DNA from 3 places in the Pallidibacillus thermolactis genome. Region 3 is predicted to be linked to each of the others. Evidence: riboswitches for the same ligand, from Rfam matches in the RefSeq annotation. Region 3 holds a riboswitch; each other region holds the start of a gene.

Region 1 (3,285 bases), on a different contig from region 3:
CTATGCTTGTATGAACCTTACACTAGGTGCATCTATGGCGATTATATCGGGAAGTACCATTAAGGATCCGAAAATCGCGGCTTTCGGTGGACTTGCTGGTGGTCTCGGACTAGGAATTTTAATTCAACTTGTCCACTTTGCCATCTTCATTAAAATTGAAGAAGTTGCCACTCTTGATATGCCGTTACTCGGTATTATCAATGAAATTTCACCAATCTTAGGAACAATAATGTCCATTGTCATTTTCGGAATGATATTTAATACAACAGTGAGTGTAGTCTACGGTTTTGTTGCACGACTTGCACAAACTGGTACAAAGAAATTTAATGTTATTTTAGTGATTGCACTGATCAGTGAATTTGGATTAAGTTTTATTGGTTTTACTGGTCTTGTTTCAAGTTTCCTTCCATTAGTCGGATATTTAGGTGTTATCTTAATTGTCGCACTAATAATTGCACCATTTAGACTGAAAAAAAACAACTCAGATTCTGAATTAAATTCAAATCAATCAAAAGATAAACTTGCATAATCAAGAGAAAACGACAGAACGTAGTAGCCCACTATGTTCTGTCGTTTTGTTTTAATAAATGACCGCTCTTAACTTCGGATGTTTTACAATTTGAACAATTGTAATAGCACCAATACTTTGGAAAAGAATTTTCACAATAAGTTGACTTAAAATCGCCACTGGGACAGCTTCCCACGGAATAAATCCAGCACCTAAAGGACTTAATCCTAAAATAACAAAAATAGCAGAATCTAAAAATCCTCCAACAATCCCACTTAAGAAGACTCTCCACCCAATGGACAATTTTAATCGTGTATAAATTTCCGTATCCGACGCCTCTGAAATTAAAAAGGATACGGCGGACGCCATTACAATCATTAAAGTATCACCTAATAAATAGGAAACAAAAGCTGATAAAACTAAAGCAGTGGCAATGAAAAGATATGTTAATTTACGACCATATTTATTTTGAACAATATCCCGAAATATAAATGTACATCCAATTAAAAACGTGCCAATTGGAATAATAAGTATACCGACTTCTAATGGTTGAAATGCTGCAGTCAACACATTCGCTAGAATAATAGAAGCTAAATATAAAAATACTCTCATTATACAATCTCCTTCAACACTGTGCTGTTTTTTTACTTTGAATATATTTTTCATACCCGTTTCTACGGAGGACACAAGCAGGACACGTTCCACAACCGTCGCCAATTATTCCCTCATAACAGGTTAATGTTTTTGTTTTAATTAAATCTAATATCCTTAACTCATCAGCTAACTTCCAAGTTTCCGCCTTATCCAACCACATTAAAGGTGTATGGATCACAAAATCTTGATCCATCGCTAAATTGATCGTAACATTTAATGATTTAATGAACGAATCACGACAATCCGGATAACCGCTGAAATCCGTTTCACTTACCCCTGTTACTAAGTGCTTGGCACCGACTTGACTGGCTAAGACTGCGGCAAAAGATAAAAAAAGTAAATTTCTTCCAGGTACAAAGGTTGATGGCAATTCGCCATTTTCCCCATTTTTCACTGCGATATTATTTCTTGTCAATGCATTCGGTGCAAGTTGATTTAATAAATCCATATTCAAAATGTAATGCTTAACACCAGTCTCTTTGGCTATAGCTTGGGCACATTCGATTTCTTTATTATGACGTTGGTTATAATCAAATGTGACAGCAACTACCTCTTTAAAGTTCTTTTTTGCCCAAAATAAACATGTTGTGCTATCTTGACCTCCACTAAACACAACAACTGCCTTTTCATCTTTTAACATGTAAGCTTCTCCTTTCTAAAGAAAAAAGCAGTACTAAGGGAAGTACTGCTTCTCACTTAGTTTTTTTATAGAGGGTGACTATAACCTCATAACAAACAAAAAAGCCATACTAACGAAAGTATGACATTCCTTAGTTTTTTATAGAGGGTAGCTAGAACCTCTGCCGCAAGTTGCGGACTTTCTATTTTATTTTCCACTATTAATAGAAACATAACATCGGATATTTTTCAAGAGAAATATTGAACATTATTTACCAGCAAAAGCATTGAAAGTTATATATAAATACAGACCACATCTTGGAAGATCAAATGATGATAAGCAAAACATACTTGCAAAGGTATACTTTGATTATTCACCTTTCTTAAGCAAAGTTTATAATAAAAGATAGTACAAATGAAATGGTGTAGGTAATATGGATAAAAGATCCTCCCTGACCATACTTAATTTCCAGTTTTTCTTTTACAATTTACAATAACAAAGAAGAAGGTAGAGTTGCATGGAACAAATAAAAACGCCGTTATATGATGCTTTAGAGAATTTTTATAAAAAAAATAAAATCTCTTTTCATGTTCCCGGTCATAAAAATGGACAAATATTTTTTACGCAAGGTCCATCTCTTTTTCAATCAGTACTTTCTATTGATGCTACCGAATTGACAGGCTTAGATGACTTACATGCACCCGAAGGTCCTATTCTCCAATCGCAATTCATGTTAGCAAATTTATATCGGGTAAAGAAAAGTTTCTTCCTCATAAATGGATCAACAGTAGGCAATTTAGCAATGATACAGGCAGTTTGTGAACCTGGTGATACAGTTTTTGTTCAAAGGAATTGTCACAAGTCGATTTTACATGGACTCATGCTAGCCAATGCAAATCCTGTTTTTTTAACTCCTAATTATTATGAAGATTGGGGTATAGCCGGCTCTCTTGATGCAATAACGGTATTAAAGGCACTTGAAAGTTATCCGAAGCCAAAAGCCATTATTTTAACTTATCCAAATTATTATGGTTTAGCGGAAGAAGAGAATGTAAAAAAGATTATCCATATAGCTCATGAAAAAAATATCCCTGTTCTTGTAGATGAAGCTCATGGTGCACACCTAACTTTAGCATATCCGTTTCCAAAAAGCTCCATATCATTTGGAGCAGATATCGTCGTTCACTCGGCACATAAAACATTACCTGCCATGACAATGGGCTCTTTTTTACATTTTAATAGTAATCTTATCGAAGAAACCCAAATTGAATTTTATTTACAAATGTTGCAATCCAGCAGTCCTTCCTATCCGATCATGGCATCCCTTGATTTATCAAGGGGCTATCTAGCATCATTTACTGAGGAAGATCAATCGTATTTGCTAAAAAAAATCAACGCGTTCAAAAACTTACTTTCTACTATTAAAGAGATTGAAATTTTAGCACCACCGGCTAATGTAACAATGGATCCGTTAAAAGTTACTATTCGTTCCACAACAGGCTTA
Region 2 (3,285 bases), on a different contig from region 3:
GTAAAAAAGACTGTCCGAATTGAACCATTTCTCTTTATTAGACAGTCAACCAATTAATTTTCAAATAGTTTATATGCAATAAATCCAGAAAGTATACCAAAAAGTGCTCCACCTACTACTTCAATCGGCTGATGACCAAGCCGCTCTCGTAATCTTTTGGATTTTTCATCATGATAGTGGTGGTCTTCCTCTCCACGAAGGCGCTCCACTTCCTCTTCAAGATCATTTACTTTAATGGTTAACTCTCCTGATTGTCTGCGAATTCCTTGAGCATCATACATAACAAGTAACCCAAAAACGGTTGCCAATGCAAAATCAATGGTTTTCACGCCTCTTCGTAAGGCAATATATGTTGCCAAAGAAGATACCCCTGCGGAATGAGAACTGGGCATTCCGCCTGTTTCAAAGAACATCTCCCATTCCCATTTCCCATCAGTTATTTTTTTGTAAGGTATTTTTAAAAATTGCGCCAATCCAATTGTCGTAAGTGCCGTCACAATTGGTTTATTCATATTGACCACCTCTTATAATAGCTTGGTTAAAAAGAGGTTGGTTATACATGTTTTTTCCGTATCTTTAGCTGGATATTACGAACAATTTGATTAAACACTTCAGAAAAAATAATCCCCATCGCAATAGCTCCCGCTATGAATAGGACTTTAGCAGCAAGTTGAATGGCAACATTATAATCATTTAAGACAAAGTGACGCATCGCATTATAGGCTAGTCCTCCCGGAACAAGAGGAATCATGCCACCGACTGTAAATATAATAACTGGAGTTTTATAACGTCTTGCAAAATAATAACTAACGATGGCAATAAAGAAGGATGCTACAAAACTTGCAAATACTGCATCAAATGTATTTTCTACCATGAAAAAGTAAATCATCCAACCAAGCATACCGACAAATCCGCACTTTACAATTGCCTGCTTCGGTGCATTAAAAATAATACCAAAACCGCTCGAAGCGATAAAACTGGTTACAAGTTGCTCTAACATTCAATCACTTCCTTTAAAATAGACCAATAATAATCGCAATTCCACTTCCAATAGCCATCGCTGTAAGCAGTGCTTCCGCTCCTTTTGTAATACCGGAGACTAAATGACCAGATATAAGATCCCGAATGGCATTTGTAATGACCAGCCCAGGTACCAGCGGCATGACAGACCCAATGATAATCTTATCGACTTCCATTCCAAATCCGTTATATACAAGTAATAGAGCACATATTCCAATAATTGCTGAAGTTATAAATTCAGAGAAAAACCGTACTCTCACAATGCGATCAATAATTAAAAAACATAAGTAGCCAAATCCACCGGTAATCATTCCTGGAATAAAATCAACCCAACTCCCACGAAACATAATAACAAAGCATCCACTCACGATTGTCGCAGCTAATATTTGAAGCCAATAAGAATAGACGAATGGCGCGCGTTGCACTTCTATTAATTTTTGGTACGCTTCCTGAAGCGTCCATTTTCCTTCACTAATTTCCCGTGACAAACTGTTGACAACAGTAATTTTATTTAAGTCCGTTCCTCTTTTTTCAATCCGTTTCATTTTTGTATTTGTAATTTCATCACCATCAATGGAAAAAACGATCGCTGTAGGTGTTACGTAGCTTTCTACATATTCAGCCCCAAAGCTTTTCGCAATGCGATTCATAGTATCTTCAACTCGATATGTTTCAGCACCACTTTCGAGCATAATTTGCCCCGCCAAAATACAAATCTCATCAATAGTATAATTACGTTTTCTTATATTGTTCAATTTTTATCCACCTTCATTCATTATTAGTGTATCCATGGAATAAAATTGTTGCAAAGTTTATTTTTGAATAGCGTGACGCCCGTCTGTACACAAATGCTAAACATTTTTCGAAACCCCTTTATGTTTAGTCCTTCACATAAATCAAACAAATTGACTATATATTCTAGCGTATAAACTTTATGTTATGAATAAAGGCATTCGACAGGGTTTTCAATGTCCATCTTAACTATACAACAAATATTAAATATATATTTTAGAAAGCCAAAACACAACCCTTAATTCACAGTTATCCATATATTCCCATAACAACAATCGCTTGTTTTTCAATATCATTTCCTATACAATTTAAGAGTTGTCTAATTTTCGGAGATATCCGACGTGGTTCGCAACCATCCCACGTAAAAAAACTAAGGAGAGGATAAAAAGTGAATATTAGAACGATTTCTGTAAGTGGAATTGTAGCTGCACTGTATATTGCTGTCACTTTCTTAGTCCAACCAATTGCTTTCGGTGTACTACAATTACGGCTATCGGAAATGTTTAATCATTTAATTGTTTTTAACAAAAAATATTTCTTCGGCATCGTTATCGGTGTCTTTTTAGCAAATTTGATTTTCTCGCCAATGAAAATTTTAGATATCACATTCGGTGTAGCCCATACTGCCATTTCTTTAGGAATCTTTATTCTTCTTTCAAAATATGTAAAAAACATTTGGGCACGTATGGTGATAAATTCCATTGTTTTTAGTATTATGATTTTTATCATTTCTTGGGAGTTAAACATCGCTTTCGGAACACCATTTTTTAAAACTTGGGGTATATTAATTCTTGGGGAAATTGCAGTTATGCTCATTACAATGCCGATTATGTTTGCTATCCATAAAAATGTTCATTTTGATAAAGTAATAAAATAATTTATAAAAGCTATCCAGACAAGTTTTTCCAACCAAATTGATAAGTTGGTTAAACCATCGGATAGCTTTTTTCATTATAAAATATGAGATGCAATGATACGATCAAGTTTCCGAATATCAACTTTTTTATTTAAATTTAATTTAAATTTCCCTGTTCGAGTCCAAAATTGAATTTCAGCATTATAGTCAAGTCGACCTGCATTTTCGGTGGAATACATGTCGATCGATTTAAAAGGAATCGTATAGATCTCAACCTTTTTTCCTGTAATTCCTTGTTTATCAGCAATAATAAATCGTTTATTTGTTACAACGGCAACATCACGGACCGTACGATAAGCAACCTGGGGTTCTTCACCTTCTATTAAGATCGCTTGAACATCTCGTGGTACGTCTACTTCTTCATAAAACGTCCATTCCATTATAGCATCTACATTTGCCATCCTATCCCTCCTAATCTACTCACTCATAAATAGTATGTACAATTTTTTTAGCGGTTTCCTTTCCATTTTCAATACAATCTGATATCCCTGCTCCATAATACGAACAACCAGCGATGAATATACCTTGAAAATTGTTTTCGAAAATTTTTTCTAGTT
Region 3 (3,285 bases):
AACGAGATTACAAACGAATATTCTTTACGAAGTTCCATCTGGAAGCAATTTGACGGTGAATGGAAGATGGTTTTTCATCAAGGAACAAAAACAAAAAATGTTTGATCAAAACTTTTTAGATAAATGTCTTTAAAAGGATCGTAGGTTATAAAATAGTTTGTTCCTTGTCAAAGAACTGTCCATAAATCAAGTCCGTAATAAATATTTAATCTCCCCTGACATAGACGAAGAGAGAATTGTATCCATTTGATTAATCTATTTAAATCAAAAACATGTTAGATGACAATATTGTATATAATATTGAAAAATTTCTTAGTTGAAGAAGTCATCTTGTGGAAATGAAAAAACTTGTATATTTGCAAAGATCACCATATGAAAAAGATAATAGTGTTTATTTATCTGTCTTGTATGAAAAAAAAGAAAAAGGGATAAGCTTTTAATTGTTAAATTAAATCCAATGGGGTGATTATGTGACACTTAGCTTAATACCATATATCATTACAAATGGAAACGGCAAAGAAGCAGTTAAATTTTATCAAGAGGCGCTAGGAGCGGAGCTATCGAATTTTCAAACTTATGGAGATCTTCCAGATAGCCCTGATTTTAAAGTACCAGAAGAGATGAAAGATCTTGTGTTGCATGCACAATTACGCATTGAAAATTCCGAGTTAATGATATCTGATAACTCCCCGGGAGAACCGTTTGAAGTGGGCTCAAATTTAACGATTGCAATTGTCCTAGATGATAAGGCAAAAGCAGAAAAAATATATGAACGCCTGCAAGCAGACGGAGAGGCTATTATGCCATTGCAATCAACGGATTGGAGTGAAGCATATGGTCAAGTTACAGATAAATTCGGAGTGAAGTGGCAAATTTCAGTAGAAAATTCAAATAACAACTAATGGTTCTCAACCTTGACATGCGAATGGTTAACATATATGATAAAATATTGTAGAATAAAATACCCGTATAATGCGGGAGAGGTTCATAGCGAAACCCTCTATAAAAAACTATGGATCATACATATTATAACCTTGTCCATAGGACAGGGCTTTTTATTTGTATCCGAAGTTAACTTCGTTATGTGAACCTCCTCCTGCACAATCAAAGGAGGATTTTTTTATGGGAAGAGAAAAACAAGAAGTATCTTTACTAGGGAATCAGGGCACAAAATATGTATACGAATATGCACCTGAACTTTTAGAAGCGGTTGAAAATAAACATTCCAATCGTGATTATTTTGTGAAGTTTAATTGTCCTGAATTTACTAGTCTTTGTCCAATAACGAATCAACCAGACTTTGCAACAATTTATATTTCTTATATTCCAGATAAAAAATTAGTAGAAAGTAAATCTTTGAAACTATATTTATTTAGTTTTCGTAACCACGGAGACTTTCATGAAGATTGTGTCAATATTATCATGAATGATTTAATTAAATTGTTAGAACCTCGTTATATTGAAGTTTGGGGGAAATTTACACCTCGTGGTGGAATTTCCATTGACCCGTATTGTAATTATGGAAAACCAGGAACAAAATATGAAGAAATGGCGAATTTCCGTATGATGAATCACGATTTATATCCTGAAAAAGTGGATAACCGTTAAATTCACAGGGTAAATGGGAGAAGGCTTCGTTATTTTTTTAAATCATTTATTGACAATTTTCCACCAAAAACAATCTTTTTTCCTGTTAAATATTATATAAATCTTTTAACATTTATTTTGAGTTTTCAACAAAACCAATATGATAAATCTAAGGATGAGAACTTGTATCAAATACATGAGTAAAATCAATTACAAGGAGTGTATTTATCTTTATCATGTTTAAGGAAAAATATGCCATATAAAAATTGTTAGTCTGGGTTACACTAAAAATAAATGAACTAACATAAGCGTTTGTTTTTAGTAAGCTCAGACTTTTTTGTGTTTAAACTCCGTTTATCAGAAAATGAAAAAGAAGGGATTTCTTTAACCTTTTCAACTCTAACCGTTCAAGTCCAATTTTTTAAATAGAATTAAGAGCTATTGTAAAATGTCGAATAAGTACTATTTTGTTGATTATACTTTTAGGAATATATTTTGATTAATGATTGATAGGGAGGATGTTTATGGAACAACAAAATCAACCTAGAACACAAGTTTTGTTAAAACATAAAGAAAACCAAAATCTCCAACAACTTGCAACGACCCTTGAAACAATAGCAAAAAAATTAAGGGAAGAACAGAAATTCGTATTTATGCAAGGAAATGAAGAAATTGTCATTAGTCCGACGGATGATATAAAAGTAGAATTTGAATATGAAGTGAAAGGAGATAAACACTCGTTTGAAATTGAATTCGATTGGTATGAAGGAGAAGAAAAAAAGACAATGAAAATTTTATAGTATAAATATTAAAAACATACTAACATTAGTAGTACAGACCTAGGCCAAGGTTTGTGCTACTATTTTTTTATAGTAGAAGTGAAGGAAGGTCGAACAGCCCCTGGGACCAAATAGAGTCCGTATTAAAAACAGACCAACTTCACATCCTTATTTGAATCAGTTTAGTATGTTGGGTCCGAAGAGACCGTGTATAAGAAAATGGAATCGATAAGGCAATGTGAAGAACTTCTATGTTTGGCTAAAAAGGAGAGGCAGAAAATATGAAACACGTAGTGGCATTTGATGTCAGTATGGGGAAAAGTACAATGGTCATTTACGACCGTTATCGTCAATGCGAATATGAGGGTGAAATAACCCATAACCGTTACTCTTTCGAGAAATTAAACGAAACCCTTATATCTTTAACACAAAAAGATGGACAGGCACCTGATATTGTCTTTGAAGCAACAGGCGTATATTCAAAACCACTAGAACGATTCTTAGGTGATCAAGGTTATATGTATTATCGAGTTAACCCACTCGAAGCGAATATTCAAATGGCTTCAATGAGGAGACAAAAAACAGATAAAAGCGACGCTCATGAACTTGCGAAAACTCACTTTAGAGCTGAACGTGAACAAACTTATCAAGAAGAGGAATATTATAAACAAATGCGTGCAATGACGAGATATTATGATGAATTAAGTAGTGAAATGACGCATTTATATAGTCGTTTACATGCGATTCTACAATTGAGTTTTCCTGAGTTAGAAAAGCTATTCAGTAAACGTTCTGCTTTATTTTTAAATGTCGTTCAATTATACTCTCATCCGGATCATGTGTTAGTTTGTTCAAAAACAGTGATTCGTAATCGTTTAAAAGCCAACACAAGAAAAAACTTATCATTGGCACGTGCTGA

Evidence for each region. A riboswitch is a leader RNA that binds a small molecule or an ion and turns the genes downstream of it on or off. The one in region 3 is predicted to bind preQ1.
Region 1: another riboswitch for preQ1. It lies ahead of queC (7-cyano-7-deazaguanine synthase QueC); the one in region 3 lies ahead of queF (preQ(1) synthase).
Region 2: another riboswitch for preQ1. It lies ahead of OEV82_RS03965 (QueT transporter family protein); the one in region 3 lies ahead of queF (preQ(1) synthase).

What each region holds. Positions count from the first base shown of each region.
Region 1 covers NZ_JAOUSE010000004.1:37,459-40,743, reverse strand. Annotated here, with positions in the region: gene OEV82_RS02540 (YkvI family membrane protein) at 1-529, shown strand, start outside; gene OEV82_RS02535 (VUT family protein) at 581-1,120, opposite strand; gene queC (7-cyano-7-deazaguanine synthase QueC) at 1,134-1,802, opposite strand; PreQ1 riboswitch class I at 1,927-1,969, opposite strand; gene OEV82_RS02525 (aminotransferase class I/II-fold pyridoxal phosphate-dependent enzyme) at 2,299-3,285, shown strand, end outside.
Region 2 covers NZ_JAOUSE010000006.1:94,219-97,503, reverse strand. Annotated here, with positions in the region: gene OEV82_RS03980 (divergent PAP2 family protein) at 54-512, opposite strand; gene OEV82_RS03975 (threonine/serine exporter family protein) at 554-1,000, opposite strand; gene OEV82_RS03970 (threonine/serine exporter family protein) at 1,014-1,775, opposite strand; PreQ1 riboswitch class I at 2,148-2,192, shown strand; gene OEV82_RS03965 (QueT transporter family protein) at 2,201-2,689, shown strand; gene OEV82_RS03960 (PH domain-containing protein) at 2,764-3,129, opposite strand; gene hemG (protoporphyrinogen oxidase) at 3,149-3,285, opposite strand, start outside.
Region 3 covers NZ_JAOUSE010000038.1:25,327-28,611, forward strand. Annotated here, with positions in the region: gene OEV82_RS11680 (nuclear transport factor 2 family protein) at 1-105, shown strand, start outside; gene OEV82_RS11685 (VOC family protein) at 471-902, shown strand; PreQ1 riboswitch class I at 975-1,020, shown strand; gene queF (preQ(1) synthase) at 1,123-1,608, shown strand; gene OEV82_RS11695 (amphi-Trp domain-containing protein) at 2,112-2,387, shown strand; gene OEV82_RS11700 (IS110 family RNA-guided transposase) at 2,648-3,285, shown strand, end outside.